DNA from 2 places in the Paenibacillus pseudetheri genome. Region 2 is predicted to be linked to the other one. Evidence: a T-box and tRNA genes for the amino acid it is inferred to sense, from the RefSeq annotation. Region 2 holds a T-box; the other holds one or more tRNA genes.
What was found. A T-box is a leader RNA that pairs with one kind of tRNA and senses whether it is charged. The one in region 2 lies ahead of leuS (leucine--tRNA ligase), so its partner is inferred to be a tRNA-Leu.
Positions count from the first base shown of each region.

Region 1: it has a tRNA-Leu gene. The T-box ahead of leuS (leucine--tRNA ligase) is inferred to sense a tRNA for this amino acid. The anticodon was not compared.

Region 1 covers NZ_CAKMAB010000003.1:223,193-239,840, forward strand. The annotation lists gene L1028_RS03870 (hypothetical protein) at 1-95, opposite strand, end outside; gene L1028_RS03875 (SprT family protein) at 216-686, shown strand; gene L1028_RS03880 (pentapeptide repeat-containing protein) at 700-1,338, opposite strand; gene L1028_RS03885 (hypothetical protein) at 1,482-1,691, shown strand; gene L1028_RS31605 (carbohydrate-binding protein) at 1,853-2,020, shown strand; gene L1028_RS03895 (hypothetical protein) at 2,116-2,352, shown strand; gene L1028_RS03900 (hypothetical protein) at 2,400-2,594, shown strand; tRNA gene L1028_RS03905 (tRNA-Asn) at 3,168-3,243, shown strand; tRNA gene L1028_RS03910 (tRNA-Ser) at 3,251-3,339, shown strand; gene L1028_RS03915 (oxidoreductase) at 3,623-4,069, shown strand; gene L1028_RS03920 (GNAT family N-acetyltransferase) at 4,221-4,523, shown strand; gene L1028_RS03925 (class I SAM-dependent methyltransferase) at 4,645-5,250, shown strand; gene L1028_RS03930 (hypothetical protein) at 5,385-5,963, shown strand; gene L1028_RS03935 (DinB family protein) at 6,014-6,472, shown strand; gene L1028_RS03940 (hypothetical protein) at 6,822-7,124, shown strand; tRNA gene L1028_RS03945 (tRNA-Glu) at 7,208-7,279, shown strand; tRNA gene L1028_RS03950 (tRNA-Leu) at 7,286-7,368, shown strand; gene L1028_RS03955 (nitrogen regulation protein NR(II)) at 7,443-8,066, opposite strand; gene L1028_RS03960 (helix-turn-helix domain-containing protein) at 8,297-8,662, shown strand; tRNA gene L1028_RS03965 (tRNA-Leu) at 8,746-8,828, shown strand; gene L1028_RS03970 (glutathione peroxidase) at 9,004-9,483, opposite strand; gene L1028_RS03975 (hypothetical protein) at 9,823-10,101, shown strand; gene L1028_RS03980 (thiol-disulfide oxidoreductase DCC family protein) at 10,195-10,614, shown strand; gene L1028_RS03985 (copper amine oxidase N-terminal domain-containing protein) at 10,725-11,597, shown strand; gene L1028_RS03990 (DUF6526 family protein) at 11,657-11,995, shown strand; gene L1028_RS03995 (P-loop NTPase family protein) at 12,183-13,346, shown strand; gene L1028_RS04000 (TadA family conjugal transfer-associated ATPase) at 13,339-14,580, shown strand; gene L1028_RS04005 (type II secretion system F family protein) at 14,606-15,406, shown strand; gene L1028_RS04010 (type II secretion system F family protein) at 15,417-16,292, shown strand; gene L1028_RS04015 (Flp1 family type IVb pilin) at 16,306-16,494, shown strand; gene L1028_RS04020 (TadE family protein) at 16,491-16,648, shown strand, end outside.
Region 2 covers NZ_CAKMAB010000008.1:157,780-174,427, forward strand. The annotation lists gene L1028_RS09985 (ComEC/Rec2 family competence protein) at 1-1,985, opposite strand, end outside; gene L1028_RS09990 (deoxycytidylate deaminase) at 2,105-2,623, opposite strand; gene L1028_RS09995 (ComEA family DNA-binding protein) at 2,739-3,359, opposite strand; gene comER (late competence protein ComER) at 3,546-4,391, shown strand; gene leuS (leucine--tRNA ligase) at 4,458-6,908, opposite strand; T-box leader at 7,083-7,345, opposite strand; gene L1028_RS10010 (AI-2E family transporter) at 7,425-8,492, opposite strand; gene L1028_RS10015 (hypothetical protein) at 8,739-8,948, opposite strand; gene L1028_RS10020 (PRC-barrel domain-containing protein) at 8,963-9,484, opposite strand; gene L1028_RS10025 (cysteine desulfurase family protein) at 9,584-10,729, opposite strand; partial or broken gene L1028_RS10030 (2-thiouracil desulfurase family protein) at 10,960-11,404, opposite strand; gene L1028_RS10035 (SOS response-associated peptidase) at 11,530-12,204, shown strand; gene L1028_RS10040 (glycosyltransferase family 4 protein) at 12,328-13,425, opposite strand; gene L1028_RS10045 (glycosyltransferase family 2 protein) at 13,451-14,659, opposite strand; gene L1028_RS10050 (hypothetical protein) at 14,819-15,193, opposite strand; gene L1028_RS10055 (hypothetical protein) at 15,398-15,763, shown strand; gene L1028_RS10060 (sialidase family protein) at 15,797-16,648, shown strand, end outside.

The DNA of each region.
Region 1 (16,648 bases), on a different contig from region 2:
TTGAGCGCACTCAGCTGGTACGCATATTCCTCGGGCATTTCCACGAATTGCAATTCTTGATGTTGCTGCAAAATTACATACCGCATTTTCGGCATTGGTCATTCTCCCTCCGTACTTGTCTTCCTTCTTGACAGTTTAGCCTATGCACAAGTTACAATTCAAGTAGAGATCTTAATTCCCGTGGAAAGGACTTGTGATAGAACGCTATGGAAACGATGAGCAACGAAGAGCTGCAGCTGTGGATTGAGCAGGTATCACGGGACAGCTTTGGTGTACCCTTTAGGCACAAGGCAAGCTTTAACAGCCGATTATCTTCAACAGGCGGTCGATATTTTACCAAGAGCCATAATATAGAGATTAATCCCCATCAGCTTGCTATGTTCGGTAGAGAAGAGACGGAGAAGATTATAAAACACGAGCTCTGCCATTATCATCTGCATTTGGCGAAGCGAGGGTATATGCATCGTGACACTGATTTCAAAAGACTGCTGGCACAAGTCGGCGGGAGTCGCTACTGTCAGACATTGCCGGGTGCGAAAGCTCGAAAGTCACTACCTTACCGGTACAAGCTGATCTGTACAGCATGTGCTATGGAGTATCCGCGTAAGCGAAAAGTAGACCCAAAGCGCTACCGCTGCGGCAAATGTTCGGGTAAGCTGAAGCTGCTAGCGCTGGAAGTCCAGTAAATAGAACAGCATGTTATTTTATAACCAAACCCATTAATCCAACAAAGGAAACAGCTTGCTGAGGCGAAATGATACATCCCTCCAAATCTTGTATATCCACGATCAAGCCACTAAACTCGCAGTCACTAAGATCGATCCCGCTAAGCTTTGATCCTGACAATGTGGCTTGATCAATATTACATTCGCTGAAGCTGACTTTCTGGAAATTCGATTGGTAGTAATCAGAGCTCATCAATGAACTATTCTCAAAAGCAACCTGCTTCAGATTAGCCATTCGAAATGTTGCGAAATCCCCGATACAATCTACCACGCGAACATTCTGGAATCTACCTCTTGTGAAGTCCGTACCGATGAGCTTGCAGTTCCTGAATTCGGTTCGATGAATAATTGCATTCGTAAAATCCACATTGGATAGATCGCATCGCTCAAAAATTACATCCATCAGTTCAATCCCAGTTAAGGACGACTCGATAATTGTAACATTTTTAAAAACCACTTGATCAAAGCTCACTTTATTAGCCTCTTGATTATCAATAACTGTATCGCTTATGCTGCAACGACTGAATTCATCTTTGGTTTGTAGCGAGTATATTTGCTCAGGGAGTAGAGCCTCTGGATCTGATATTTTTGGTGAATCCATTTTGAATTTCATATGTACCTCCATTGAATGAATGCTCGTTTCTAATTAAATTAACTATCTTAGGGTTCAGCAGATTTGTCAATTTTCAGTAAGCCTCCGACACGGCGGCTCGCTCCCAATGGATCGTCCAAGATGTAAACGGACGTAAACGCATAATGAATGTTCAGACCAAACAATATCTTTCTTTAAATGAAGCAGACCAGGCCGTTTTGTTAGCTTCTGGGGAAACAGAACGTTCCCAGTGGACGCTCGAAGAGAAGTTAGGCTACAATCTCCTGCTAAGTGAGGATAAAACAACCTATCTCACTCACGATGCATCAGCTGTTCAACTTGGTTCTGCTGTGGGAACAGATAGCATTCTTTGAAGCTTCTTGCCGATCCCTACTGATGCAATTTAAACAGGAGGAGAAGCATTCCAAGGGATCGTGTTATACGGTTTGCAGTCAATGCTCAGCAAGCCGGTAAATATGATGCTGTTGTTCGTTACAAGAATACTTCCAGTGATGTAACAGATCTGTTGCTTGAGGTGAACGGCCTGAAGGAATCAGATAAAGTTAACGTGGTCAAGTCTTCCTCTTGGAAGACTGTACAGGTGAAGCTGCAGCTGCGTGCAGGAATCAACACCGTTTCTCTAAGCAATGACAATATCGATTGGAACAAAGTAAGCATTGATAGCCTGACAGTAAAAAAATAGCGTGAGCAAAGTTTACCGCGGAGCAACAGTTCCTTACATCAGCTATGAAGCTGAGGATGCAGTGACTAACGGAACACTAATTGGTCCGTGCCGACATGTGGTATACCGTTCTGAATGGAGCCAAATTCTACGGCCACGGTGGCAAGATCGGTGTTTATGATCTATTGATCGAAGGTGGTATTAATGTTCGGGACGATGAAGCGTTCACTAACGCCTTCCATGGTGCTTTTGGCCAATGCTCGGTCATTCAGAACGTATGGATTGAACATACCAAAGCAGGCTTGTGGTTAACACAACCTATTGGTGAGAAGGCTCGTACGAATGGTCTGTAATATGGCAGGTCTTCGAATCCGCAATCTGATGGCGGACGGAATTAACTTTGCAGCCGTTCCAAGGAACGACTATTGTTGAGCGGAATACATTGCTTCGCACAGGCAGTTATGATTCGGGCTACGGGTTAAACCTCGGTGCGTTATGGCAGTACGCTGGTGAGAGTAACCTAAAAGGAAAAGTACTCATCCGTAACAATACGGCGCTCGATAGCACCTTTTTCTGGCCTGACTGCCCACGGTAATCTGGAGGGAAATGCCCTCACGACGATTGAGAGAGTTGTTCTAACGAATAATGTATTAGACGGTGCAGGTACGAGCGGTATAGAAGTAACGAAAAATCTGAAAGGCAACCTGCTCGTTGACAACTTGATTATTCGTGGTGAAAGGATGAACCTCTAGCAGATGGACAGAACGGACCTGTTGTACTAGAACAAGGAAAGTCAGCTATTCTTCAGGTGTTGGACAAAGAAGGAGCGGATATTACTACACAGGCTCAGGCCAATCTCTTTCCAATCTCAATGTATTCTGTTTCAAGGTCTAACTATAATTAATTGTAGCAGAAGATATCTGAAAGAAAGGAGGGCTTACGATGAAAATACAGCATATTCGCAACGCGACCCTATGAATGGAGTATGGGAAGATGGAGAATGGTGTTACGTATAAACTATAGGGGGAGTAATCCCTTTCTAAATCTAGCCACAGGCAGAAAAAATACTTGAATTTGAAAACGATCACAAAAATTATTTTACCCGCTTGACTAGACCTTCAAATCATGATAAATTAATTCATGTTCACTTCTAATTTACTTCTAATGTTCCCTGATAGCTCAGTTGGTAGAGCACTCGACTGTTAATCGAGTTGTCACAGGTTCGAGTCCTGTTCGGGGAGCCATTTTTATGGAGAGATACCCAAGTGGCTATAAGGGGACCCTCTGCTAAGGGGTTAGACTGCGTAAGCGGTGCGTGGGTTCGAATCCCACTCTCTCCGTTCTGAATTACATAAGAAGAGCTTCCATTATGGGAGCTCTTTTTTTGTTGTGTAAAATTATTTTGCAGTGGCTAAATGCAACTGGAATTAAGAAACTACCAGAGGGCAGATCACTTTAAGAAGTGATTTGTCTTTTTTAATCTGAATTATCAGTGAACATATTCTATATTTTGGAAGGTAAATAGAGTGAGTAAGGCGAATGTTTACTCGTTAAGTCTTATGAATCCAGTTGTAGCAGCTAACGCAGCATTCATATTACTGAAAAAAATTTAACGGAGGGAACATGAAAACTATAAATCAATTACAAACTAAACCTTCAAGTAGATATGATAGTTTTGATCCGGATCAAGAAGGAAATAAAAATACCAAATTTGCTGACATAATCATTGATGGCAGGTCTCTTTATCAAATGCTGAAAAGGCATGATATGGTTCCGTCCCTTGGTTGGGGCAGTGAAGAGCATCAAAGAAAAATGATTAACTATTTTTTATTAAACCAAATGCACGAATATTTGTACTACAGATATCCCATATTAGTTTGCCCTTGGTGTGGAGATGAGGAGTGTGGCTTTATATCCGTATTTATTGAGAAAGAAGAGGATCTTATCATATGGAGAGATTTCAAACGGGAACCCAGCAATAAAGTTATTGATGTTGGGCCTTTTTATTTTAAATCGGACGAGTACGAAAAAGTTATAAATGAGACATTTGGGATTGCGGGGATTCAATGAAAGAGAAAAACCATCAGGAGGAACATATGTCGATTAATCCTAAGATTCTTTATAGCACTAATAAAGAAACAGATCACGTCAGAAAAAACTTATTGAATTCAACTCTAAACAAGTACCACCAAATGGCATCTATGAGGAGGTAAATTTATGCTTGAAGGATGATAACGGAGATATTGTTGCCGGTATCAAGAGTGCGATATGTTGGAATTGGATGGAGATTAGTATTTTGTGGGTGGACGATAACTATCGTAGTCAAGGTTACGGGAAAAGATTATTGGAAGAAGCAGAGAAAGTTGCTAGAGCAAAGAAATGTACTTTTATCAAATTAGATACATTCAGTTTTCAAGCGCCCGAATTTTATAAGAAGTATGGATACAAAGTAATTGCAACTATCGAAGATGCCCCGCTTGGAAGTAAACACTTTTACTACAAGAAGGATCTTAGCTATGAGTAAGGTGGTTTGAGGAAGGTATTACGGCACCTAGAATTACGTTCTTGCGTCGTCTCGAGCTAGAACCTGCTAAGCACGAAAACCACATAAACAAAAAAACAAAGCCAAAGGGGCGTAGCTAACTATGGAGCTTTTCAAACAAATACCCTTATACAGATTTTTGGCATTATGTAATGAAAGTGGCATGGAAAAGAGTATATTAGATTGTGGGGCAGGAGGGGATACGCCTCCACTAAGTTTGTTTGCGAATTATGGATATAGTACATACGGAACAGAGATGAATGTTGAACAAATGAACAGAGCTAATCAGTTCGCAGCAGAAAGAGGGCAGAATTTAAACATACATCAGGGTGACATGAGACAGTTGGCAATAAACGATGAGTCGATGAGTTTTGTGTATTCGTATAATTCTATTTTTCATATGAAAAAACAAGATGTGAAAGAAGCAATAAATGAATTGAAACGGGTGCTAAAACCTGGTGGGTTATTATTTGTGAATTTTTTAACCCTTAAGGATTTTCGAGTCGGTGACGGAGTTGATTTAGGAGAACATCAGTATGAGCAAATTGAAGATGATGAATTAGTAATTCACTCTTATTATGATTATGATGAGGCGGATTCTATGTTTTCTGATATGGAATTAATATATAAAGAAGATCGAGTGCTTGAAAGAAAGTTTGAAGGCGAATGGATACGACAAGGATTTATCGATTACATATATAAAAAATAGCAAACAATGCATTCACGCTGCAGACCATAAGTTCTTGGTCTTACAGCTTCGGTTATCTACGCTGTTCGAACGTCAGGAACGTGCGATGCTAGGGGGAATTAGCGTAAATTAATAAGTGCGATGGAGATCTGATAATGTCTAAATCATATCTTGTAAAGCGAGTTACTAGTAAGTTGAGTTCCAAAGAGGTTGGAGCTATTGTCTTAAAGCAAAACGAAATTAACATTACTGTCAAAGATGAACTTGGACATATTTTATTAGTGGACACAGCAGACAGTGAAGAGATGTTCTTATTGGCAAGTTTGTTGCAACATTCAATGACGTCAAATGATGTAATCTTTTTAGAACGGGAAGACTCGAGATATACCGATTTATTTATATTCAATGGAGCAAGTAACCCTTTTTCACAGAAAGATTTAAGGAAAATTAAGTCTACGCTAGGCTTTTCAAGATTTGATATGTTTAAGCTTCCTTTGCTAAATACTCATGATGAAAAGATCTGGGATACATGGGAGGAGTGGAAGTATAATGAACAACTTAGAATAAGATCAGATAAAGATATAGCAATAATAAATTGCTCGCAACTTGGTTTTGAGATGTTAGTTCATTGTTGTTGTTATCTTGCTACTTCATATTCAGGCCATTCGCATTTTGATTGGAACTCTACGAAGTCTTCGCCAGAGCTGATCATAAGGAATATTGCTCGCAATTAAATGGGGATACTTTCAAGAGGATTATAATGATAAAAAAAGGAGATATGCCAATGAATAACAGATCAGACTTGCTAAATCAGTTTAAGGAATGGAATGGATTTGTTCTAGAAATTATTGATTTAGATTGGAAAACACCCATCGCTGAAGGAAAATGGACAATTCATGATGTTGTTAGTCATATTATGTTATGGGATAAATACTTCTATGAATCGACGATAGAACCGATAGCATGTGATAAAGCGATAACACTTCAACTTATTGATTACGATCAATTCAATAATGATGCTGTTACATATGGTAGGACAAAAACCAAAGACGAATTAATAGAATTGACTATGAAGTATCGTAACTTAATATTAGATTGTATAAGTAGCCTTGAAGAGGGAAAATACTCGGGAAAATATGTTGACGGAAGGTTTTCCCTTGAATCCTATTTAAAGGATTTTATATCGCATGACCGACACCATATGATGCAGATTAAAGAATTAGAATTAAAAGGGAAAATGTGAACAGCTTACAGCTTATTCTCCTTCCGTTTATCGGTTGGAAATAAGCTTTTTTTGTATGTAACAATGAGACACAAATGTTATATTATTTGCTATAAGATTCAGCATTCGAATGAATATCAAACAAGGATCAACGAAAACCAAACTTATTCTATGCATGTCGCACTTTCGATCGCGATTATGACTTTTGTGGAAATTAGTATGGCAGTGCATGGATCAATTGTCACAATGAGAAAAGGAACAGCACTAAGCGCCAGCCATTTCGGCAATCAAGTTATCCAATCTAGCGGCCTCCTTAATATCTTTCGTTCTTACACAGACAGCTATACTTTCGTTTACACATCAAGGAGATATGTCTTATTATAACGGTCTTGCTGCGTTGATCGTCGTTGGTATGATGCTACATATGCATCGTGTACTGAATGCTAAGCATTATCCTTTTGCTAGGAGAAAGCTAATTAAAACTATAAAGTCTTGCGGCGTGAATCTTTTTATTGAACTTATTCGTTTCGAGGATCATGGTCCTAGAAGGAAGCTACTTTATGTTCATGAGATACACAGCGGCTCCAGGGAACAATATGAGGAGACCAAGGCAAGGATTAGACGTGATTGGGATATAAAGATGATTGAAGAATTGATGAATGCTTTAGGCTGAAGTGGTATGAAAAAAAGTGCTTGCCATGTCCTTATATTTCTGGTATCATAATTTTTGTTGTCACGTTAAGACAACCTTGCTAAGGCCCGTTGGTCAAGGGGTTAAGACACCTCCCTTTCACGGAGGTAACATGGGTTCGAATCCCATACGGGTCATATTATGCGGTAGTGGTGGAATGGCAGACACGCTATCTTGAGGGGGTAGTGGGTGTATACCCGTGGAGGTTCGAGTCCTCTCTACCGCATACAAATAAAAAGTAAGAAATCCTTTGCTTCGCAGAGGTTTTCTTACTTTTTTTTATAAGATTAGACAAGTTGATTAGTTCTTAAAGGCTCTTGCATATTGGGGATAGAGCTGTCTGACACAGTCTGGGCAAATATCATGGGTGAATTGCAGAGAAAGCTGATGCTTTAAAAAATGTTCAATGTTGATCCATTCATCCTTAGAATTTCGAATGGATTTGCAGGAAGCGCAGATGGGGATTAACTCTTGTGTTGGCTGACATGTCGAACAGATGCTTGTGATCCCCGACATCTTAGTTCCTTCTATAAATACACCCAAATCATATAGAGAAATTATAAAAGCAGCTTCTAGGTAATAATCAGAGAGCAGCGGATAGATTTCCAAACGAAAGATTCGCGTCCCTTTATAGGCGGTTTGTATGATGAACTCAGAGGTATAAATCTGTTGCTCTCTGCGGAGTATAATTTTCACCGAATCATAAAGCTTGGCCCATTGATCGGAATCGATGATCACATCTTGCAGAAGCTCCGAATAATAAGCTCCAATCCATTGTTTGTGAGGGGAGAGGCCATATTCATGACTAAATGCTTTCCACTTCCTGTTGGTGAACTGGATAACTCCTTGGCTGTTGATGACCACTGCATTGTGTGGCAGATATTCAAGTGAATGGATAATGGAAGATGATAAGCATTTTGACAAAAGTCACCGCTCCCTCCTAGAGATCCTTCGGGATGACATGCTAATTAAGGGGGTCAGACGGCATTACATCAGACACTTGTCACCTGAGTCGCCTCTTATCGTCACTCTAGCCATATGATATAATCGGATAATACATAGTAACACCAATTATATACTTTTTTGCGTTATTTTGCAATAGGTAATTACTTAAATAAGTCTTTTTTTATTTTTTTGTGAAGGGCGGTTTACGGATGCAGACCATATACGAACGTATAGAGTACTTAATTAAGCAAAAAGGTCTCACCAAGAAATCATTCTGCGAGCAGCTAAATATAAGCACAGGTAATATGGGAGATTGGAAGCGGGGCAAATCTACTCCGGGAACACATAAATTAATTGAGATCGGCGCTTTTTTTCATGTAAGTCTGGACTGGCTTATTTTAGGTAGAAATACATCTGAAATATTGAAAGAGAGCAATGAGGACTATGATTTCGGAGAAGCGAAGTTGAATGAAGATCGAACGAATGAATTGCTTCCAGAGGAAAAGGAATTCATTAAAGAATACTTAGCATTCACTGAATATCGTAAGCAGAAATGGGCCGACGAAAATTCTTAAATCAACGCCTTTACATTTTGGGGAAGTACATTTATAATAATGAATGTTGACCTCAAACAAAGTTTTATGTTTTATCTCACCGCGCGGTAGTGGTGGAATGGCAGACACGCTATCTTGAGGGGGTAGTGGGTGTATACCCGTGGAGGTTCGAGTCCTCTCTACCGCATACAGAATGACGAAAGAAGCCTTGCGATGCAAGGCTTCTTTTTTAGTGCTTAACGAGCAATCAAAAAGCTGTATTTTCGTATAATGGATAATGACAAAAAGGATACTGACCGCATATCACCTGGTGGGCTGAGTGATGTGGCCAGTATCCTTTTTTAAAATTCTTATTGAATGGATTATTTCAGAAGCTTGGAGATATAGGATTCGATCTGCTGAGGAGTAGTTTTAGGAGCAAAACGCTTAAGGACACGGCCTTCTTGATCCACCAGGAACTTGGTGAAGTTCCATTTCACGCTTTTTGAGCCTAGAACACCAGGAGCTTCCTTCGATAAGTATTTGAATAATGGGTGTGCTTCATCGCCTTTTACATCAATCTTCTCGAACATTGGGAAAGTTACCCCATAGTTAATCTCGCAGTATTCTGCAATTTCATCACTTTCGCCAGGCTCTTGGCCAGCAAACTGATTGCTTGGGAAACCAAGTACTTCGAATCCACGATCCTTAAATTTCTCGTACACTTCTTGAAGCCCTTTATACTGAGGCGTAAACCCACATTTGCTAGCTGTATTCACAACAAGGAGTACTTTACCTTTGTACTTGGACAATGATTCTTCTGCACCCCGAAGAGTGTTGACCTCAAAATCATAAATACTCATGGATGCCACCTCCTTTGTAATTCCTAATTTTAATTTATCACAATTTAATTTTACACTATTTATGATGGGGAGCCAAATAAGAAAAATCTATGATTCATTAACGCCCATTCGGTTTATCAAATCACAGCAAAATGAATGATCATAAATTAAATGTATCTGTATATATTTTATGGAAATAATGACTGAATAAAGGCGTTGATCAGAAAAGAGCAATAAATAGCCTCCGTGTTAGGCGTCTTTGGTTGACATCACTCTTAAAATTCTTTAATATGTCTAAGTATCTGAGAATATGTTGCGTGTGCAATTTACAACCAAAAATTTAAATAATGGGTGATGAAGATGTCTTACAGACCGAATATTACGAATGTGACCAAAGCCAGCAGCAACGATAAGGAAGGATTGTACGAGTTCATTATCAAGCTTGCTGATGGAACGGAGTGCCGTGCGTTTTATAATCGGTTTCCGGAATGGAAAATGACGAACATCAGCCGCCTGCTTAAAACTCCATGTCCAATTTGCCGCAAAGATTTCATCTGTAAATGCATGGAGGCATTCACTGCTGATTTCGAAGGACAAATGATCGGTGATCAATGGATTGAAAAGGCAATTGCTGAATAATTAAAGAACGGTACATGTTGGCGCGGGATTCTATCCCGCGTTTTTGTTTACCCAAAATATGCGATACACTTATCTTTATAGGGAGGGGGAGCTATGAACGAGGAGCTGAACATTATGCAAAATAAGTCCATTGTGTTGATTGATGGGGTGTGTCATCTTTGCCAAGGTTTGATTCGTTTCATCATCCCGCGTGATCCCAAGGCTAAATTTCTATTCGCCCCTTTACAAAGTGAAATTGCCGCTAAGCTAATGAGTGAGGCTGGACTTCAACCTGGGCAGTTGAACACAGTTGTATTGCTGGAGAACGGTGTGTATTATACAGAGTCGGCTGCTGTACTGCGGATTGCACGTAGATTGAGATGGCCTTGGCCTGTTGCGTATTTCTTCATTATAGTGCCGCGCCCAATACGGAATATCCTTTACCGCTATATTGCAAGGAATCGTTACCGTTGGTTTGGGCGCGATGAGCAGTGTCTGCTTCCGACACCGGAGATCAAACAAAGATTTTTGTAATCCGGGATTTGGTTAGATGTTATAATGTAACCATAATTTGGTATATTTAAGGACATTTAGCGAGGGGTGAAGGGATGTTGCGAAAGGCAGGGCTTTATCTATTAATAGTTATGCTAGTTTCTTTAGGTACGATGGGAACGGTATCTGCAGATGCTAAGCTCAAGGTAATGGTGAATAATTCGAGCGTGAATTATGGCGTGCAAATCGTCTCTGGACAGACGATGGTTCCGCTGAAGGCTTTTGAGAGCTTCAAGAATACTTCTATTCAGTGGGAAGCCCGTACAAAGCAAGTAACGATCGTTAGAGACTCCATGAAGATTAAGCTTGATGTAGGTTCTCGAACGGCGTGGAAGAACTCTGAATCTGTACAACTGGATGCGACTGCTAGCATCATGGATGGAAGAGTTACGGTGCCGCTGAGATTTATTGCGGAAGCTCTTGGAGCAAGAGTAACGGTAGATACTACTACGAATACTGTCTGGGTTCAGGAACGTGCAAATACGAAGCTTGTACAGAATTATAATAGTAGGGACTTGGTTGTTTCCCGCATTGCTGCTTTACAATTCCCGGTTGATGAAAGAGAACCGTCTCGATTAACAGGTGATAATGAAGCGTTGTCTATGTCGTATTATTTTCCTGAAGGCAGATCTGATGGATATTTCATAATCTATGGGCATTTTGTATCGTATTATGAGATTAAAGACAACATTAGAACAGTCGTATGGGAAGCAGATTTGGACAATTCGAAAGAGGCTGATAAAAAGGATTTTACCGCGATATTCGGACACCCCATTGCGAAGGAATATGGTAAAGCCCCTGTTTTAGCCCCATCCTATGCCTATTATTATACGAGTGTATGGGGAAGTCAGATTATTTGCGGAATCGATAATGCGGATGGAACGACTAAAGTATCAGGGAAGTCGCTGAACTGGGAGAACAACAAGCCCTTTATCGTGGCTATTCCCGGCGAGACCAAGCTTTAAGCGCTCTACAAGTCATATAAAATATGGAGATGAATTATGAATAAAGGGAAGCCCAAGGGATTTATGTTGTTCAAGAGATACGTGATGATGGTGCTTTAACGGTGCCATTGTTGTTATTCGGTATGTCCTTATGCTTACTTTTTGCGATTACAAGAATTCGTATATATGCGACAAAAAATCAGGATCGCGTGGTGAGAGTGGAAGAGCAGTTTCGCTATTTCCGTCTGACGGGCAAAGCTTTGAATCCAGAGCTTGAAATAGCCCAAATTATAGCGCTACGCTATGCGGGTGATGATGAGTTTCCAGCACTGTGTCAGCGGGCGGTGAAGGAGAAGCTCAACCCTGCCGATATTCGGTCTGCCATTAAGAACTGGCGCGAAGATAAGATGAGAGTATAGTATCCAGCTAGTGTGTGAAAAAACTTATTGCTGCCTTCTTATATATATGCTACTATAGCTGTAAATTAAAGGAATAGTAACGGAAGCACCGTTCAATTACCGTATCCACGGTTATTGTCGGTGCTTTTTTTGCTGTCTTTTTTTGAGGCAATAATGGATTTCTTCTTATCGAAAGGAGCGTGGTTTCATGGCGGCAAGGATTGTGCTCGCAGTGCGTGAAAGTCAATATATCGAACCATTATTGCACTATCTTCATCACAGTGAGTACGGAGAAATGCTGCGTATTACGGCTTTTAGCCGAATGGATGCTTTTATCGAATTTATGAGGGGAGAGGACATCCCGGATGCTGTTGTGGGGGACTCTTCTTTTATTGAGGCTTGGCTAGTAGAGGGGAAAAGCACCGTTCCATGGGCAGTTTTGAGTGAGGATGGAGGTTATCTCAGTAAGAGGACTAAGAGTCTGGGAGGGGGAGTAATGATTGACAAATATCAGTCGCTTCCTTCCCTCTTGGGAGCAATTCTCCAGTTATGTGAAGTCCAAAGAGGTAGAGGAGCTTCTGTGCTAGATGAAACGCTGTTGCTGGGGGTTGTCTCTTCTAGCGGCAACATGGGCAAAACGACGATAGCATTGAATATGGCGAAGCAGCTTGGTGAAATGGGCCTTTCGGTGTTTTATCTGAACCTTGAGAGTGTAGACAGCAGTGGGTTGTTTCTCCGAATCCCTGCAGGTCATACGCTTGGACTAGAGCGGCTGCTATATGAAATAAAGGCCAATCGAGACAAGGATGAAGCGGATACGATCGAATTAGGACAATACTTCATTAGATATGATCACCTCCGAACTGCTGCTTTCAGACCAGTTATTAATGTGAAGGAAATGCTACAGATGACTTTGCAAGATACGCTCGATTTGTTAGAGCGGCTGGTTGCGGAGAGAAGCTTTGATGTTGTTATTGTGGACACCGGCAGCATCGAGGAAGAGCGTGCGAAAGCTGTGTTACAGCGAAGTGGGATTCTACTTTGGGTCCTGAAAAATGATGATGTAAGCATGTGTAAGACTATGAGATGGCTGTCGCATTGCACCAATCCTAACTCTGGCATGTCCCCCCATGTGATGGACAAGAGTAAATTTGTAGTGAATTTTGCAGTGGATAGTTTGGAAGAGTGGGTGCCTCCTGAAGGAATTATCATTGAAGGCGTATGTCCCTTTATCCCATCATGGACGCTGCAACACCGTGAGGAGCTCTTTTTGAACTCTCCACAATTTCAGCGGGAAATCTTACAGTTGTGCAAGCGGATTGTAGAGCCAGCACTCCCATTAGTTTTTACCGGGAAGAACTTGCATGAATGAGGAGATGTTCAGGGCGCTGCGTAGTGAGATTCGTGCAGGGCTTGATGTGACTTCTGCAGTAGGGAACCGTGAACTTACTGGGTTTATCGAACGAACGATTCTAGAAAGTGAAAGTCTCCGTTATTTAACGGCGCAGGAAAAGCATGAGCTAGTGAAGAGATTGTTTGATTCTTTCCGAGGATTGGATGTGCTTCAGCCATTAGTAGATAATCCGGCGATCACGGAGATTATGATCAATAGTCATACTGAAATTTTTATAGAAGAGGAGGGTCAGATTCGTCGTCTTCCTTTGGAATTTGAGTCCAGCAGCAGGCTGGAGGACATTATCCAAACGGTAGTATCCGGTGTTAACAGGGTAGTGAATGATTCCTCTCCTATCGTTGATGCTCGGCTGAAGGATGGATCCCGTGTGAATATTGTACTTCCGCCAGTCTCGCTGAAGGGACCAGCGATGACCATACGTAAATTCCCGGAGAAGCCGATGACGATGAATGAATTGGTGAGCCGTGAAGCTTTAAGCCGTGAAGCAGCAGAGCTTCTTCAAATCTTAGTAGCAGCTAAATACAACATTTTTATAAGCGGCGGAACGGGCTCGGGAAAGACCACCTTTCTAAATGCGTTATCTCAGTTTATCCCTTCACAGGAGAGGGTCATCACAATAGAAGATTCTGCTGAACTTCAGATTGTAACGGTGCCAAATCTTGTTTCCCTGGAGACTAGGAACGCGAATACGGAAGGTAGAGGGGAGATTTCCATTCGAGATTTGATTCGTTCTTCACTGCGGATGAGACCCAATCGAATTGTTGTGGGTGAGGTACGGGGAGCGGAATGCCTCGATATGCTACAGGCGATGAACACTGGACACGATGGAAGCTTGTCCACAGGGCATAGTAACAGCGCGCACGATATGGTCAGTCGACTGGAGACGATGGTGTTAAGTGCTGCAGACTTGCCGGTAACGGTTGTTCGTCAGCAAATCTCATCGGCGATTGATATTTTCGTACATTTGTCCAGGCTCCGTGATCGTTCTAGGCGAGTGATGGAGATTAGTGAGGTTGCGGGCCTAAAAGACGGAGAAGTGGTTTTGAACCCTCTATATGAATTTCAAGATTCCGGTGAGCGAGAAGGACGGGTACAAGGGGGGCTAGTTTCTTGTGGAAACCCGCTTATGCATACAGCAAAACTTAGAATGGCTGGTGTAACCTCCTACCCGTTATCACAGGCTGAATTCTGAATTCTAAAAGGGGGAAGAGGTAGTGCTGAAGATTAAGTTTGCTAATGAAAAACCTAAGGAAGCTGATTCCAGAGGCCATTCATTATTGCCGGATTATACGGTATACGAGTTGACCTTGGTACAGAAAACTTTGGCTATTGCAGTAGGTGGTTTGCTGCTGTTTGGAGTGGGATATCTTTTTTATCATCATTGGATACTGTCGTTACTACTTATGCCGGGTGGACTGTATGCACCTCGTATGCTGCGTAGTTATTTGCTGAAAAGACGCCGGAGTTTGCTTAATTTGCAGTTTAAACAGACGTTATTTTCATTGTCTTCCTCACTCTCAGCAGGGCGATCGGTCGAGAATGCTTTCCGGGAAGCGGTCCAAGACTTACGTATGCTGGACCCGGAGGGGGGCGGCGATATGATCTCGGAGCTAAATATTATCTGTACGCGCATGGAATACGGTCAGCCAGTGGAGGAAGCGCTTCGGGATTTCAGTGAAAGAGCAGGAATGGAAGATATTGAGCGGTTCGCTGACGTGTTCACTGTATGTAAACGTACAGGCGGCGATCTGGTAGAAGTTGTGCGCCGTACGTCTACGATTATAGGAGAGAAGCTGGATATTCAGCAAGATATTGCTGTAAGCATTTCACAGAAGAAACTTGAAGCGAAAGCGCTGTTAATATCTCCACTAATCATGGTGATCTTTATGAGTTTGACTGCTGGAGACTATATGGAACCTATGTACACGGGGGCAGGTATAGCGATATCAACGCTTGCACTAGTAGCTTTGTTTTTATGTTATCTCTGGACTACTAAAATAATGGACATTCCGCTGTGAAGGGGATGAAATCATGCGATGGCTATGTGCAGTAGTCACTATATTTTTACTTGTTGTCTGGGCTCTGTTACGAATTAAATGCGGAAAAAGATATGAAGGATTAAGAGAACTTCCTATGGAAGGATTACGACTTCGGAAGCTGGGTGAACCGCTGCTGCTGCTCATTGAGAAAAGCGGCATCGCCAGTCGTTTTCCATCATTGATGTTCAGGATTCAACGTTCCCTGCAGCGAATTTATGGGATGCGTTACAGTGCAGAACGGACCCTGCTGTTCATGGGTGAGATGCTTAGCTACAGTTGGTTGTTACTTGTGGGTGGAAGTTTGATCACAGGGTTTAGCGGCGATCAGACAGGTCTGATTCTAGGTTTTTTCTTGGCGGTAGCTCTACCAGCTGCTATGGTGAGTGATTTACATAAAAAGGTGAGGGCGAGAGAGCAGAATATTATGCTCGAGCTACCAGAACTTCTGAACAGCATTGTATTGCTGGTAGGAGCAGGTGAGACCGTACAGCGGGCGATTATCCGCTGTGTGGAGAGCCACCGAGGTGATGTTAATCACCCATTGTATAAGGAGCTTAGGATCATGACCAGTGAATGGGAAGGAGGGTATTCATTTCAGCAGGCATTCGAGAATTTCAGCAAGAGATGTGCAGTGCAGGAGGTATCGTTGTTCACGACGACGGTTCTTCTGAATTATCGCAGAGGTGGAGCGGATTTTGTGTTATCGCTACGCGATCTCTCGCGGATGCTGTGGGAAAAACGGAAAGCTATCAGCCGAACGCGAGGGGAACAAGCTTCCTCTAAACTAGTCTTTCCGATGGTAGTTATCTTTTTAATAGTAATTGTACTGGTGGGAACGCCAGCATTCATGATGTTAAAAATGTAGGAGGGTGAAACTAATGATGACGACAATGTTGGGTAGTGTGAAGAGTTTTTGGGAGGACGAGGAAGGTCTGGGGACACTGGAAATGATTCTGATTATTGCTGTGCTGATTGCGGTCGTTCTTTTGTTTAAGGATAAAATTCAGGAAGTAGTGGAGGCTTTGATTAAAACTGCGGGAGAAAAGAGCCAGGAAGTATTCGAGTGAATAAGCTTAAGGACGATCGAGGCAGCTTTACTATTGAAGCTTCAATTCTATTACCAATGGTCATGTGTATTACAATGCTTCTTCTGTTCTTCTGTTTGTATAGCTACCAGAAGTCTATGCTCCTGCAAGTGGCCTCAGGGGCTACTGAGCGTGC
Region 2 (16,648 bases):
AAACGGTGGATACCACGTTTTTTCAGCAGAGGCACCAGCACTTTAGCGCCAACCTCGAACGGACTTCGGCGAACGCGCCACTCTTCTTTTTGACCAAAGTTTAAGGTGCCACCACCGTCCACTAGAATATGTGCTCCGCTCGGTGTAGTGATGAGAATGCTGTCGCCTTGTCCGATATCCAGATAACTAATTGTACCTCTACCTGCTTGACCATCCGACTGATAACCCCTATACAGCAACATCCCCAGCCCAACTGCCAATAGTAGAACAATCGCTCCGCTCCAGCGTCCAACCATGGAAGCACCAATAGCAAACTGTGCATTTCCCACTCTCCCAAACCCACCGTGACTGTTCACAGATAAACCAACCTCCGCTAAAGGTCTCGTCTCATCCTCCATATATTGGGGTGTAGAACGAGCTTCCTTTCTTAGCTTGGCAACAAACAGCAGACCATACAACAAAACATAGTACACCCCGATCCACAGCAGTGAAGGCGAGCCCCAAATCAAAACTCCACCGGCAAATTTGTTGATCCATTCCACTGCGTAAAAAGTAAAGTTATTCAGCAGCTCCGTAACATGCGCCAGTACGTTTGCTGCATCTTCCCACAGTCGTCCAAGCAGTAGCGCAAGCGTCCCTAGCGGTAATACTACAAAGGTAATAAAAGGGACAAAGACCAAATTGGCGACAAAGGACAGTAGCGAAAACTGATTAAAATAATAAATGGTCAGCGGAAACGAGACCAACTGAGCTACTAGAGTCACAGAGACCGCACCTTTAAGCCAGCGTGGCAGAATGCTCAAAAGAGGATTCATAAGCGGAACGTAGACCATCAAACCTAGGGTCACCAGAAAAGACAGCTGGAAGCTGACACTGAGCAGCATATAGGGATTCCAGATCAACATAACCAGTGCCGATGCCGCCAAAATATTCAGTCCATCCTTCAGCATCCCAACTCGTGCAGCGAGCAAGGCAATCATACTCATCAACCCCGCACGCACAATGGACGGACCCGCACCAGACAAGAGGACGTAGACCGGAACGAGTATGAAAGTGAGCGTTAGTGCGGTCTCTTTTGTCAGGCGTAAGCGCCTGAACAGAAATAAAAGAACGCCTACATACACCGCTACATGCATACCTGAAATAGCAAGAATATGTGTCAAACCGAGCTGAGAGAACTGCTTAAAGGTATCCGGATCGAGATCATCCTGCATTCCAATGATTAAGCCCTTCATATACCCAGAGTGGCGTCCTTGAAAAAGTTGATCCAGCTCTGCCCCAAGGGCCGTCCGCGCGCTGTCATTTAAGCGGAAAATCGTCAACGGACTCCATGAATCTGGCACGGTTATCCTTACATTTTCCGCTCCCTGCCCCTTCAATAGCCAATGAATCTTCTTCGTATGTAAATAGGCACGATAATCGAAGCCTCCAAAATTACGCGCTACTGCCGGCTCTTCCAGCACACCATTAAGTAGCACCTCATCCCCTCTTCGCCACTCCGCAGCGACAGCAATTTCTTGCTCAGCCAGAAGTTTGATCTGAACCGCGATTAACTCCCCATGCAACTTGCTATCCTGTCCATCCAAAGGATCAGATGAATTATCATCTTCTTCTGCAAGCAGATTCATATGTGATAGCTTTATCGTAAAATCAACCCGATCCCCATCCCGATCCACAACGGAAACGATCGTGCCTCTAGCTTCCACGGGACTCCCATGCAGCTCTGCAATCGTACTACCCAGCGCTTCAGGTATTCCGCTAATATTGCGGGCTTCGTTCCACTCCCAATATCCAGCTGCTAAAGAAATGGACAAACACAACACGGCTATGTATTTCCAGCTCATTGTTCCCCACACTATCAGACTTACCAGTAAAAGTATTAATCCAGCCCACGCCAATAGCAGTCCGCTCCCTGAGCATAAGCAAGCCGCTGCACTTCCAGCCACCCAACATACCGTAAAGCTTAGCAAAGGTCTTTCCTTCACGTTTCCATCCCCCCCTTTAACAATACTGAATACAAAAAAAGAACCTCTACATACGCCACAAGAGCGCACGAGAGGTTCTTCCTCAAGCCATCTTATTAAATTGGTGTTGTACAGAATAGCTATTCCGATACTTTGATCATCGTTTCACTTGGCGGCTCATAATTCTCCAATTGGCGAAATATGATACCCTTGGCAGCCATCATCGCTTCAACCTTTTCCATATCCTTACGGTAAGGTCGGTAATACACGATTTCCACGATACCACTGTTCGCCAGCATATTGGCGCAGGTCCAGCAAGGCTCATCTGTCACATAGACGGTACTGCCTTCCCGGTCGATCCGGTCTGTAAATAGCAAAAGATTCTGTTCCGCATGAATCGTGCGAATACAGCGCTGTTTCTTCACCATTGTCTCTACGCCATCCACGATTTCCATTTCATATTGCTCCGAGAGCATACAACCTGCCTCTGAACAATCAGGTACGCCCATTGGCGCCCCGTTGTACGCGGTTCCTAGCAACTTCTTGCCTTGTACCAGCACAGCACCCACATGTCGGCGATTGCAGCGTGAACGAGTTGAGACCATGCAGGCAATGTCCATGAAGTAAGTATCCCAGTCTTTACGATAAGCAGCAGTCATAATCAATCTCCATATCCTTCTAAATAGTTGTTAACTATTGTAGCATATCTCCTCAAGTTTTCACTAGGACAACGGTTGTAGCACATTCAACAGTACCTTCGATACCCTTTTATCTTCAAAATACTACTAAAGGCTTTAACTTTTCCAGCATTTTAGGCCCGATCCCCTTAACCTTCCCCAAATCAGATAGGCTACGAAAAGCCCCTTCACGGTTGCGGTAATCGATTATAGTCTGGGCCTTCTTCTCTCCGATGCCTGGGAGATCCATCAGCTCCTTAGCACCTGCAGTGTTCACATTAATTTTACCTTCCTGTGAAGCAACTGACGTGGTAACTTCAAGCGCCCCCTCAACATTCCCCCCATTAGCTGTCGTCCCCTTTTCATCTACTGGAGTTGGAACAGCATGATCTACTTGTGCAGCGTTCTTAACCTTCTGAGCAGTATCAGACTTATCACTAGCTTCAGTCTTTCCAGCATAATCAGTTTTCCCAGTAGCTTCGGCTCCCACTGTAACTTTCCCAGCACCTTGTTTATCTACCTTCGTCTCCTGGCCTCCCACTTTGCCCTCTGTTGCCGATGCTTCATCTGGTTCAGCGACTCCAATCGCCTGTTCCATGCTTGCATTCAAGGCCTCCCATCCGGCAATGCCGGAATCCCCCTTACTCCCAGCAGCCCATAACAGTCCACTACCCAGTAAAGCTACAGCCACTCCGAGCACTACATTCCCTTTATTCAAAATGCGCTCCTCCTCTCGAAAATTCGTCCTATACTTTTTTGTGAATCTTCATACATTCCTTTAATTGGAATTCCCTTTAATAATTCATACAAAACCTGTCATTTGTCCAAGACTATCCTGCATACATATAACGAAGAGCATTCATGTCAGTTAGTAAAAAGCAACGCTAGAAAGGAGGAACCACAGGTGAAAGTAGGATTTATCGGAACAGGCAGCATGGGCAGCCTGCTGATCGAAGCCTTTCTTTCTTCCGGAGCGCTAGAACCGTGTGATGTGCTTGCCAGCAACCGCAGCCTGAACAAGCTGCTGGAGCTTGAGAAGCGTCACCCCGGCATTTCCATTTGCGGAAGCAATAGAGAGACAGCGTTAGGAAGTGATATCGTTTTTTTATGCGTAAAGCCACTTGAATTTAAAACATTAACAGATGAGATCGGCTCATGTCTCCGGAGTGAGCAAATCGTCGTATCCATTACAAGTCCAGTTCAATTGCATCATCTGGAATCCGCTTTGCCGTCCAAAATTGCCAAGATCATCCCAAGCATTACGCACTGCGTCAAGAGCGGGACTTCACTGTGCATATTTGGCAGCAGGCTTAATAAAGAAGACAGGCTTGTACTGCTAAAGCTATTGTCTTTCATAGGTGTTCCCTTGGAAATCCAAGAAGCACATACCCGAATCGCTTCTGATTTCTCCAGCTGTGGACCTGCGTTCTTAAGCTATTTCATTGAGCGCTGGATTGAAGCAGCCGTTGAGGCCACCGGAATTGAGGAGACATTAATCAGCCGACTTGCTGGTGAAATGCTGCTTGGAACAGGCAAATTGCTGACAGAAGGGGAGTTTACCCCGCAAGAGCTTCAAGACCGGGTTGCTGTTCGCGGTGGCATTACCGCAGAAGCGCTAAACCACTTGCGTACCAGTCTAGATGGTGTATTTGAACGCCTCATCACGACAACACATGATAAATATGATGAGGATGTTATTAAGCTTGATGAGCTATTCGGACATGACACTATTAATCAGGGTCCTAATTGAACGTTAGAACAACAAAGCCCGCAGCACGGATTTCTCCGATGCTGCGGGCAGAATTGCGTTCTTCGCTTAACCCACTACAATATTTACAAGCTTGCCAGGAACCGCAATAATCTTGCGTACGGTTTTACCTTCTACAGCTGCACTCACATTAGGGAGTGACAGCGCGTGAGCTTGCATTTCTTCCTGGCCCATATCCAGCGGAATCAATGCGCGTTGTACGATTTTACCATTCACCTGAATAACGATTTCAACCTCAGCATCGACTGTCCATGCTTCATCATAAGTTGGCCAAGCCACGTAGCTGATGCTTCCTTCATGACTGAGCAGTTGCCACAGCTCTTCAGCAATATGCGGCGCCAGTGGCGACAACATTTGTACAAAGTGTTCCGCAGCTTCACGGGACAACGTTTCTTGCTTGTAAGCATCGTTAATGAAAATCATCAACTGGCTAATCGCCGTATTGAAACGCAGATGTTCGAAATCCTCAGTGACTTTCTTAATCGTTTTGTGCCAAGTACGTTTGAACTCTTCCGTACCGCCATCTGCTGTGATTTTGGAATTGAGCTTACCTTCCTCATTCACGAACAGGCGCCATACACGGGACAAGAAACGGTGAACCCCTTCAACACCCTTTTCATTCCAAGGCTTGGTTGCTTCCAGAGGGCCCATAAACATTTCATACACGCGAAGTGTATCTGCACCGAAAGCTTCAACAATCTCATCAGGGTTGATGACATTTCCGCGTGATTTACTCATTTTTTCATTATTATTTCCAAGAATCATGCCTTGGTTAACCAGCTTATGGAAAGGCTCTTTCGTTTCCACTACGCCGATATCATAAAGCACTTTGTGCCAGAAACGTGCATAGAGCAAGTGAAGTACGGCATGCTCCGCTCCACCAATGTACAGATCCACTGGAAGCCATGCTTTTTGCTTCTCCGGGGAGCACAGCTCTTGATCGTTTTTCGGATCAATATAACGCAGGTAGTACCAGCAGCTGCCCGCCCATTGCGGCATGGTATTCGTCTCGCGGCGAGCTTTCATACCTGTCTCTGGATCGATTGTTTCCACCCACTCTGTTACATTCGCAAGTGGAGACTCCCCAGTACCCGATGGTTTGATCGCATCTACATCAGGCAGTACCAGTGGCAGCTGATCAACCGGAACAGTCTTCATTGTACCGTCTTCCAGATGCAGAATTGGAATCGGCTCTCCCCAGTAGCGTTGACGGCTGAACAGCCAATCACGCAGACGATAGGTTACTTTACCTTTACCTACGCCCTTCTCTTCCAGCCAAGCAATCATCTTCGCAATCGCTTCTTCATTCTTAAGTCCGTTCAAGAAATCAGAATTGACATGCGGTCCGTCTCCGGAATATGCCTCTTCTTCAACGTTGCCGCCTTGCACGACTTCCACGATATTCAGGCCGAATTGTTTAGCAAATTCCCAGTCGCGTGTATCGTGACCTGGAACCGCCATGATCGCACCCGTTCCATATCCGGCTAGTACATAATCTGCAATCCATATTGGTGCCTTAGCGCCATTCACAGGATTGATTGCATACGCACCCGTGAATACACCGCTCTTCTCTTTAGCCAAATCTGTACGTTCAAGATCACTCTTATGAGAAGCTTTCACACGATATTCTGCAATCGCTGCACGTTGTGCTTCTGTTGTAATGGCATCAACCAGTTCATGCTCTGGTGCTAATACACAGTAGCTCGCTCCGAACAATGTATCTGGACGTGTTGTAAACACGGTCAGGCTAGCATCGTGACCTTCAATTTCAAAATTCACTTCTGCACCTGTGGATTTGCCGATCCAGTTGCGCTGCATATCCTTGATGCTTTCAGACCAATCGAGCTCTTCCAGATCTTCCAGCAGACGTTCAGCATATTCAGTAATTCTCAGAATCCACTGACGCATCGGTTTGCGGACAACCGGATGTCCTCCACGCTCACTTTTACCATCAATGACTTCTTCGTTGGCAAGTACTGTACCGAGTGCCTCGCACCAGTTAACAGGTACTTCTGCTACATAAGCCAAGCCTTTGTTGTACAACTGGATGAAAATCCACTGCGTCCATTTGTAATAATCTGGATCTGTAGTACTGATCTCGCGATCCCAGTCGTAGGAGAAACCCAGCGATTTGATCTGACGACGAAAATTATCGATGTTCTTATCTGTAAAATCACGTGGATGCTGACCCGTATCCATTGCATACTGTTCTGCAGGAAGTCCAAAAGCATCCCAGCCCATTGGGTGCAGCACGTTAAAACCGCGCATCCGTTTGTAACGGGATACGATATCCGTTGCTGTGTAGCCTTCTGGATGACCTACGTGCAGTCCTGCCCCTGAAGGGTACGGGAACATATCCAGTGCATAGAAATTCGGTTTGGTTGGGTCTTCACCTGTCTTAAAACTTTTGTTCTCATCCCAGAACTTTTGCCACTTGGGCTCAATAGCCTGCGCCCGGTAACCGCCGGCAGGAATACTGTTTGTTTGATTGTCGCTCATTGTCTGCTCCTCCTTGGAGTGTAACTACTTAGATTTCTTAACCAAGCATAAACTGCCATCGACATTCTTATAAGGACGGTAAGCGTTATGCGAGAAATATAAGACATGAAGTATTTCGTGAAACCTATACCCTCTTATATTTACAAAAAAACCTCCCATCCCTAGCGTATTATCGCTAGGGACGAGAGGTTATAATTCCCGTGGTACCACCCTAGTTAGCGGCTGAATATACTTTATTCTGCCACTCACTTTGCACCCTTTAGCGGGGGTGAGGCGACGGCGGTTCACCTAGGACATCCATTATGTCTAGTGGATATCCTGAAACTTGCGCCGTTACTCCGAGGTGAGTTCACTCCGTTCCGTTAACCGGCTCGCACCTTAGTGCCGGCTCTCTGCAATAACGGTATAGAATTACTACTCCTCATCATCGATCAACTATATATACCGACTGTTCATCAGTAATATTCCCCAACATTATATACAAAACTGTTGACAATAGTCAATGTTTTACCCTATTTACACGGGCTTTCGTTTGATTAAATACGTCATAAAGTGTTGAATAACGACTTTTGCAGCCGCGAAGAACGGTACAGCAAGGATAAGTCCGATCATTCCCGCGAATTCACCGCCGACCAGAAGCGCAAAAATAATGAGCAGCGGATGCAAATGCAGCTTCTTTCCCACCACCTGTGGTGAAATAATGTTACTTTCCACGATTTGGCACACTGTGTTAACCACTGCAACCAACAGCACTAAACGAAAAGAAACAGTCGAAGCCATCACAATGGCTGGTGCAGCCCCCAAAAAGGGACCCATATACGGGACAATATTGAACACTGCCACCACACTGGCAAACAGTAAAGCATACGGCATTCCGATGATGGCATAACCGATATAAGCAAGCACACCTATAATAATGCAGACCAGAAACTGTCCACGAATGTAGTTGCCGAGTGCATCATCGATATCTTTTAACAAAGTTACAATAGACTTACGGCGTGCGCGGGGAAGACAAGACACTACCGTCCGCTCAAACACATCAAAATCCTTCAGAATATAGAACACTAGAAACGGCACGATAAAAGCATTGAACAGCAAGTTAATCGTTGTCCCTATATTATCGAGAAAATTAGAAATCCCTTCGGCGAGACGACTCTCCAGTTGAAAAAACCAGTTGTTCATCCCCATCTCGACCCCGGGCGGGATTAGTCTAGAATTCATATGTCGCATCAGCCCTTGGGCTTGCAGCGTCATCTCTGGCAAATGTTCATTCAACTCTTCAAGCTGCTCGATAAACATCGGGATAAGGTTAATTGCGATCACTGCAATCACTGTTAGGAATACTGCATATATAAGTAGAACAGCTACACTACGCGGCATCTTCCGTCCGGCCAGCATACTAACGACGGGATTCAGCACATAGGAAATAATCATAGCTGCCAGAAATGGAGCGAGGACTGCCTTCAAAAATACAAATATCCCCTGCAGCATTGGACGAAGCAACCAAACGAAATATAAAATGATCAGGGAGAGCAGCACTCCGATCATCCAGCGGAACCACTTACTTTGGGACCATTGCTCCATGAGTGTACCCTCCTGCGACTGTAGCCTGGACTAGCTTCGTAAATAAGTATATGTATGGCCGCAGCAAAATAACCATCAAGCACACAAAATAACCCCACAAAGTGATGCTTTTGCTTTGATGCTGATTCAGGTACTTTGCGGGGAGCCCCAAAAAAAGCGCCAATAACCCAACAGCTGATTTCAGCTGAAAGGAGATTGACGCTTTAAGTACATAGATCATTCTTGCTTACAAAGCAAGATTCATAGTTAAGACGACGCATGAATTTGCGGGAAATCCTGAGTCATATCATCCCCGGAGAACAGATCGTCCAGCGAGCTGAGTGTGCCGTCTTCTTCAACCTGATACACCGACATTTTCTCGCCGTTTACCGTCAATTCAATGAAACAGCCCCAGCAATAGAACTGGTGGGAACCAATCTTTCCGATATCTTTGGAGTTACAATTTGGACACTTCATATAATACATTCCACCTATCCGTTAACAATATTAATGGCTTTTTGTAGCCGTTCTTCGCTCATTGCAGGAACCATTAAAGCATTCTCACCAATGGACATCTCATCAGAACAAGGCAGCCATTTGCGGCCTTCGATCAAATCAGTCACAAGCCCGTCACTGATTTCCAGCGCTCCTATTGTGTTTCCCAACTTTTGGTCAAAATAAACATCCGATATTCGTCCAAGTATAGTTCCAGTTGTAGTCAGTACTTTCAAATCCTTAAGTTTGTTCTTTCCTAGTAGAAAAGTACAAGGTATATGATCGGCATCTGTCTTATCAATCGACTCTTTACTACGAATCATGACAGCATCCTCGCCGTAGGCCACAATATCTTTCCATGCCACAAATTTCACATGGCCACCAAAAAAAGATTTGCTTTCCAGTTCAATACCCGTAATATTCCAGTTTGAATCGAGTAGGATATCGACAATCTTGCCGATTTCATTCCCCTCTTCAACTTCAAATACAGCCAAACCGATCAGATCTTGAAGTCTCATGGCTGCCTCGGTCCCCTCACTTTGAGTGTACTTACGAGTTCTCAGAAAGCCAAAAGCCCGAATCGCCTCGATACAGATCGAATCCTAGAGTAACTAGTCTCATTTACGTAGGCGTTTCAAAATGGTTTCAACTTTTCGAGCAACGTACTCGATTTCTTCAGTAGTATTACCCAAACCGATACTAAATCGAATCGCAGACTCTAAAATATTTTGAGGAAGTCCCATTGCTTTCAGAACATGAGATATTTCCAGGGATCCTGAGGTGCAAGCCGAACCACTTGCTGCCGCAATCCCCTCCATATCCAGGTTCATCAGCATAACATCTGTCCCAGCCCCTGGGAAGCTCAAATTCAGAATACTAGGCAAAAAATGCTCGGTATTCCCGTTAAGCGAGTAACGCTCCCGTCCAATCAGAGTATCCAGCTCCTCGAGTAGTCTACTGCGCAGGAGCTTCATATTCTGTTGACGTTCTGACAGACCCTTAACCGCTATTTCAACGGCTTTGGCAAACCCAGCTGCTCCGGCTAGATTCTCTGTTCCGGCACGTCTGCCGCGCTCCTGAAGGCCGCCATGAAGTCTTGGATGCAGCGGTGCTCCGCTTCGAACGTATAAACCACCGATCCCTTGAGGCCCATTGATCTTATGAGCAGTAAAGCTCATGTAATCTACTGGAAGCTCCCGTAATGTAATCGGAAGGGCACCAAGAGCTTGTACAGCATCTACATGGAACAGAATTCCCCGTTCTTTAGCAAGCTGACCAATCTCCTGGATGGGCTGAACAGTGCCTACTTCATTATTGGCATACATTATGCTGATCAGCACCGTGTCTTCCTGCAATGCAGCCTCTACGTCTGTGACAGATACCCTGCCCGTCGAATCCACAGGAAGATAGGTAACTTTGAAGCCTTCCTTCTCTAGCTCTTCGCAGGTATGTAACACTGCATGATGCTCGATCTGGGTGGTGATAATATGTTTTCCTTTATGGGAAACTGCAGCCGTAGCTCCATAGAGCGCTAAATTGTCGCTCTCAGTGCCGCCTCCAGTGAACACCCACTCATCAGGTGAACAGCCCAAAAAGGCGGCGATATTATCGCGCGCCCCGTTCAATATTCTTTTAGCTGAACGCCCGAACTGATGTACACTCGATGCATTTCCGTATTGTTCTGTCATTATATTCAGCATGACCTTAGCCACCTCGGGATGAACCGGGGTTGATGCGGCGTGGTCCAAATAGATGGATTTCATATTCATTTCTCCGCTTCTAGAGTATAGGAAACTAGTTCTTCTAAAAATATAAGAAGGTATAAGTTTCACGTTATACATTATTCTTATATTTCTCGCTTAAACGCTAACCGTCCTTATAAGGACGCCGAAGACTTTTATACTTGCAACTATTAAATTATACCGCGCGAGAAGTGAGTTTTCCACAAGCGAAAGAACACAATATTGTAATCATTTCCCTATGAAAGCTAGGATTATAATAGCCAGTTCTCTTCAGAGGTTACCTCAATGCCATTTTTTCTAAGTAAAGCTGTAGTAACGCCATTTCCGGCTATTTTCTTCCCTTTGAATTCCCCATTATAAATCATACTGCTGCCGCAAGAAGGACTATTTTCTTTAAGCACTACCATCGTAGCTGATACCTCTTGGGCTTTTGCAAGCGTGATATAAGCACCCTCTAAATACATATCTGTAACGTCTGTACCTGATCGATCCACTACTTTAGCCGTCCCTGCCAGCACATCCTCGCCATTCCCACCAATGATTTCAGCGGGTTCTCTAGGCGTTGCGAATCCTCCCAGCAATTCCGGACACACAGCAATAGCTTGATTCTCATTCAAAAGCTTCTGAATTTTCTCATCCAAACAATCCGTACCATTATATCTTCATGCCAGCTAGACAAGAGCTTACCAAAATCACCAATGAGCACCTCTTTCTTCATTCATTCCGCTTCGTTTATAATAAGAAATATTCCGAGCATAACATGATGAAATTAAGCTGTAAACGGAATGAACTTCTAATCTACTGACTGGGGAGTGTAAATAATGTGCGGACGCTATACAATAACCGTCACTATGGAAGAGCTGATGGTCAGATATTTTGCGAATGATTCAACCATTATCCACTATGCCCCTAAATATAACGCCGCGCCCATGCAGCAAATTCCGTCAGTCATTAATACAGGTTCCAGCAATAAGCTCGGGGAACTGCGTTGGGGTCTGGTTCCTTCATGGGCAAAGGATGACAAAATCGGCAGTAAAATGATCAATGCCCGGGCAGAATCGCTACTGGAGAAACCTTCTTTCAAGCGCTTAGTAAGCTCACGCCGCTGCATCATCCCATCTGACGGCTTCTACGAATGGAAGGTGCAGGGCAGCAGCAAACAGCCCATGCGGATCGTGATACGCGATGGAGGTATTTTCTCTATGGCCGGACTATATGATATTTGGATGGACCCTGAGGGTAATAAACTAAGTACCTGCACGATTATAACGACTACTCCGAACGAGCTTATGGCTGAAATCCATAATCGCATGCCGGTTATTTTGAAGCCTGAGGATGAGGCAGAGTGGCTGGATCGGGGCAATCAGGACACTACCTCTCTAATAAAGCTCCTGAAACCGTATGATCAACAACAAATGAGAGCCTATCCAGTTTCCACGGCTGTCGGAAATGTTAGGAATGATGCGAAGGAATTGATTGATGAGGCACAAGCATAAACGCCTTCGGCGTCCTTATGAGGACGGTAAGTGTTTATCGAGAAATAGAAGGATAATTTATAACGTAAGATATAAATTCTTATATTAAAAAAAACATCTTAACCCTACGGCTTAACCGCAGAGTTAAGACCATCGACGCTCGATCTTAGATCGGCGGCTCATCAATTGATGAGACATCTGGAGAAATCTATCCGCATACAGCCCGGAGGAAAGATTGTTTCGGATATGCCATTCGCCATTCATCCTAATTCTGTCCCGCAGTGCTGGATCATGCATTAAAGATAAAGCAGCATTCACAGCTTCATCCAGCTGCCCTCTTGTGTATATTTTTCCAGTATGATTATTAATGACAAGTCTCCGAATGCCATCCGAATCCGTAGTAAGAACAGGACAACGACACAACATCGCCTCGGCTACGGCGTACCCAAATCCCTCGAGAATAGAGGTGGAACAGAGCAGTCCTCCCGAGTCACCAATAATGCTCATATAATCTGCCATTTGCCCGTGAGGAACATTGGAATGCGAAATCAAACGTGAAGAAATCCCTGTCTCGGCTACAAAATGTTCGAAGCTCTCTTTTTGCTCCGGCTCAAACAACGTATCGTCCTGAAAAATCCATAAATAAAGCTCGGGGTGGATCGCCAGAAGCCTTTGTCCGATTTGTAGAAATTCTCTCCAGTTCTTATTCGTTTGAATTCGTCCCACCCAGCCCAGGATGGGAAAGCTTTTCGTAGGGTAATTGGTATATCCAAACTGATCGCAATCGATTGGATTGTCAAAGCAATATTGAGAAATGGATGGAAATCCACCTTTGAAAAGGGTCTGCAAATGGGTCGTTTCTGGATAGAGCAGTGCATCGGTTAGCTTGTGAATCCGCTCAGTAAAATTATTAATAACTTGCTCCGCTTCATCTAATGTCCCCAATCCCTGCACCTCAAAAACAAGCGGGCCCTTGTAACCAAACCCTCTGAACCTTTCCGCTAAGTAAATATCCGTACACACTACAATCAAATCAAAAGCTTCCCGAGTGAGCAATCCTCTGATCTCGTCATCATTATTGGTAATATAGGTTTGAATATTAGGAATATTTTGTTGCCCTTTTCCAGGGTGTGTGTACAACAAATGACACTCTACACCGCGATCATATAGTGCTTGGCAGCGCACTCGGTTCAGGGTTTGCATGCCGCCGCTCGGGTTGAAGAAGGTGAACAAAATCTTCATTACGATCACTCATTCACATATTATTTTAAGAAAAATAGATCTTCAACAGATCATACAAATCTGCACTTCGAAACAGCTCATTATAGTAGTGAGTTTTAGTCGATGGGACATGTCTGTGTCGAAAGCCAATCAAGCTGTGGTCTTCCGTATAATAATTGGAGATCGTGTCCCCACCGGTAGTAATCAAAGCCTCCAGCATGTATTCAATATCGAGTGCTCCTATGAAAATTTTGGGACCTAAAACTATCGTGTATGGAGTGGACAAGTGCTCTAGTGCTCCACAAATCGCGTGCGACTCCACAACTGCTGGCATCCGAACGAACTCCGTTGCAGGATGAGGGATTGAACCCAGTAAAGCAGATGGTTGGCCCGTTAGTGATAAATCCAGCACCCGACACTCATAATTGCTATACGTCTGTTCATACAGATTTTCTATCCTCGCTATTTCCTCCGCACCAGCATTTACTACAGGAAATAAAGCGGTAATCATAGGAGGAATCCCTCTACGGAATCGCGCCTGATGGCGGGTCAAGTGATACGTATATCTCCATCTGCGATGATTTTCAGTAGAATGTAACTGTGCAGATACACTAAAGGTAGAGTCCACACGATAATTCACCAGCTCCACGGGGATAAAGCGAATATCACAATGTTCAGCCAGTCTCAGCCAGTAATCATAATCCTCCACCGGCTCCATTCCGTACCCCCCAACAAGCTTCGCAACCTGCGATTTGTACATGAAAGAAACACCAATAAGCGAATAATCCAGCAATTTCTCTTTGGGCTGTGACTGATAATTTCGCTGAGTAGCTAGCTGATGTTCGTTATGAAGCAGGTTTCCCTCGTTATCTATACTTTGAAAAGAACTGTACACGATCCCTAGCTCCTGCGGCCCCTTCATTAGTGCGCCTCGAAGAATTTCGAGAAAACGGGGTTCATAAACATTATCGCTGGAGACCCAGCTCAGATACTGAATACTGGGTTCGCTAAATAAAAGATCAAAGCCCGTATTCAGCGCATATGCAATACCCCTGTTCTGTACATAAGAGATAATAGTTACCCTTGGATCCTCGGTAATTATTGATCTCACAAGCGGTTCCATATCTGGCGCACCATCAATTACAATGATCAGTCGAAATTCGGTGAAGGTTTGGCGCAGAACAGACTCCAGAGCTTGCCGGAGAAATTCCGGCTTTTGGGTATACAAAGGCATAACTACTCCTACATCCGCCATGATTTTTACCTCTCTCTACATTGGAGTATAAGATTAGTATATTTAAATTCCACCTTTGTGCCTGTGTGAATGCCTTGATGAGATTTATAGCGCCTAAAAAAGAAGCAACCACCCTGTTTGTATCGGTGGTTGCTTCTTCATTTCCCCCAAAAAAAATTGTTATACAGGTATAGAAAGCGCCGAAATCTCCGTTAATTCAGATTGAAGCACTCTCTGATCGGTAACGAGATTTCCAAACTCGTCCAATCCGTACATGGAGCACACCACATTAGCCAATGGATAAGGACTACTTATCTGAACCTCGTAAGCGACATTCCCCGTAATGAAGAACTCTCTGATATCAGAACTCATTGCTGGAACATAATAACCTGTGACATAAAGTGGTGTTAATGCAAGCGTTGAATACGGAACGCCGAAAACTTCGACGATCATCATTGCACTCGCGTTACTTGTGTTGCGAACGCTGACCACTACATTACTTGCTGCAGTGCCGGTTGCTCTCGTATTCGTAATAAGACCTGTTGTATACGGCATTTTCTCACTCCTCCTCTTGGTTTCTATCAATTTATTCAACCGGAAGCAGATAGTTGCGAGGCAAGAGGAAGGGGAGATTCATGGAGTTCCCCTTCAATAATACCTCTCATATTTCCAATTTCCGCGATTTTTCTGATTCCCTTGTCCAAACACAATGAATCTCAATTCATATATATATAGCAAACTAATAAAGAGGTGAAGCTCATGGCAACAACAACAGGCATCATTACGAACACAGGGACTACCCCAGCATCCAACGTGATCATTAATATCGACAATGACAACCTTAGTTTTTCATCTAACGTAGTCTATCACGTTTACGTATGGAATACCTTGGTTAGTAAGGCTTTAGTCTACTCCAACTCATTGAATATTAATGCTAACACCAGCCAGTTTCTCGGTTTTAATATCGCAGGCAATTCGTCTTACGAAGTCCAATTTCTCGTAACTGGAAACGCACCTGCAGACACGATTATTACGGTATTCGGAACGGATACGTCAGGAAACGTCATCCCTCATCAAAGAGTGCTGCAATCAGAACTTACTTTCATAGCTCAGCTGAACCCGTAAGTAACGAAAACTCTATTACGAAAGGAGCTTTGCATGGTTAATATTCAACTTTCGCCGAGCACAAGCGCTCAATTCGAGCCCACCATCGCGGTAAATTGGCTTAATCCTTCGGTTATGGTCGCCGTAGCTGTAGATTTTCGAACAGGCCCTCCCAATATAGGTTTGTACAAATCTATTGACGCAGGTGCCACTTGGACAACAACGTTATTACCGTTACCGACAGGATTTGCAGGCATCGAAGCACCACATATTGATTATATTTTTCCGACCACGTTCGTAGTATTGGCTCACGCCTTCGATTCTGACGGTCTCAGCGGGTCGATCGTATCCTATACATCTGTCGACAACGCCTCTTCCTTTGGACCGCCAGTCATCGTGAATCAAGGGTTTGGACAGTTTGTGAATGATGACCAGGTGGTCGTTGTCACCGACAAGGCTGGATCAAGTCCCTTTTTTGGAAATGTATATACTGGTTATACGCATGATTACAACACACAATTCATACCAGGAAATACGATATTCTTCAATCGTTCCCTAGATAGCGGCAATACCTATTTCAGTCCCGCCCTGCTGTCTTCGGTCGAAGAATTTGAAGAATTCCCTGGTATAGCAATTACATTAAATGGGATTGTTGTCGTAGGATGGATCAATCAGCCTCCCGGTAATACTGATCTTAATATTCGCACATCCCCAGACGGCGGGGTCACTTTTACCCCTGAAACCATGGTCGCCAGCGTTGTAGTCCCACCAGATCCATTGCCGGGATATACATTTAGATGTTTGACATACCCTTCCCTCGCAGCGGATATTTCTAATGCACCGATCTCGCGAGGGAATGTCTATGCTGTATGGCAAGACTTTCGAGAAGGTTATTCCGATGTTTTT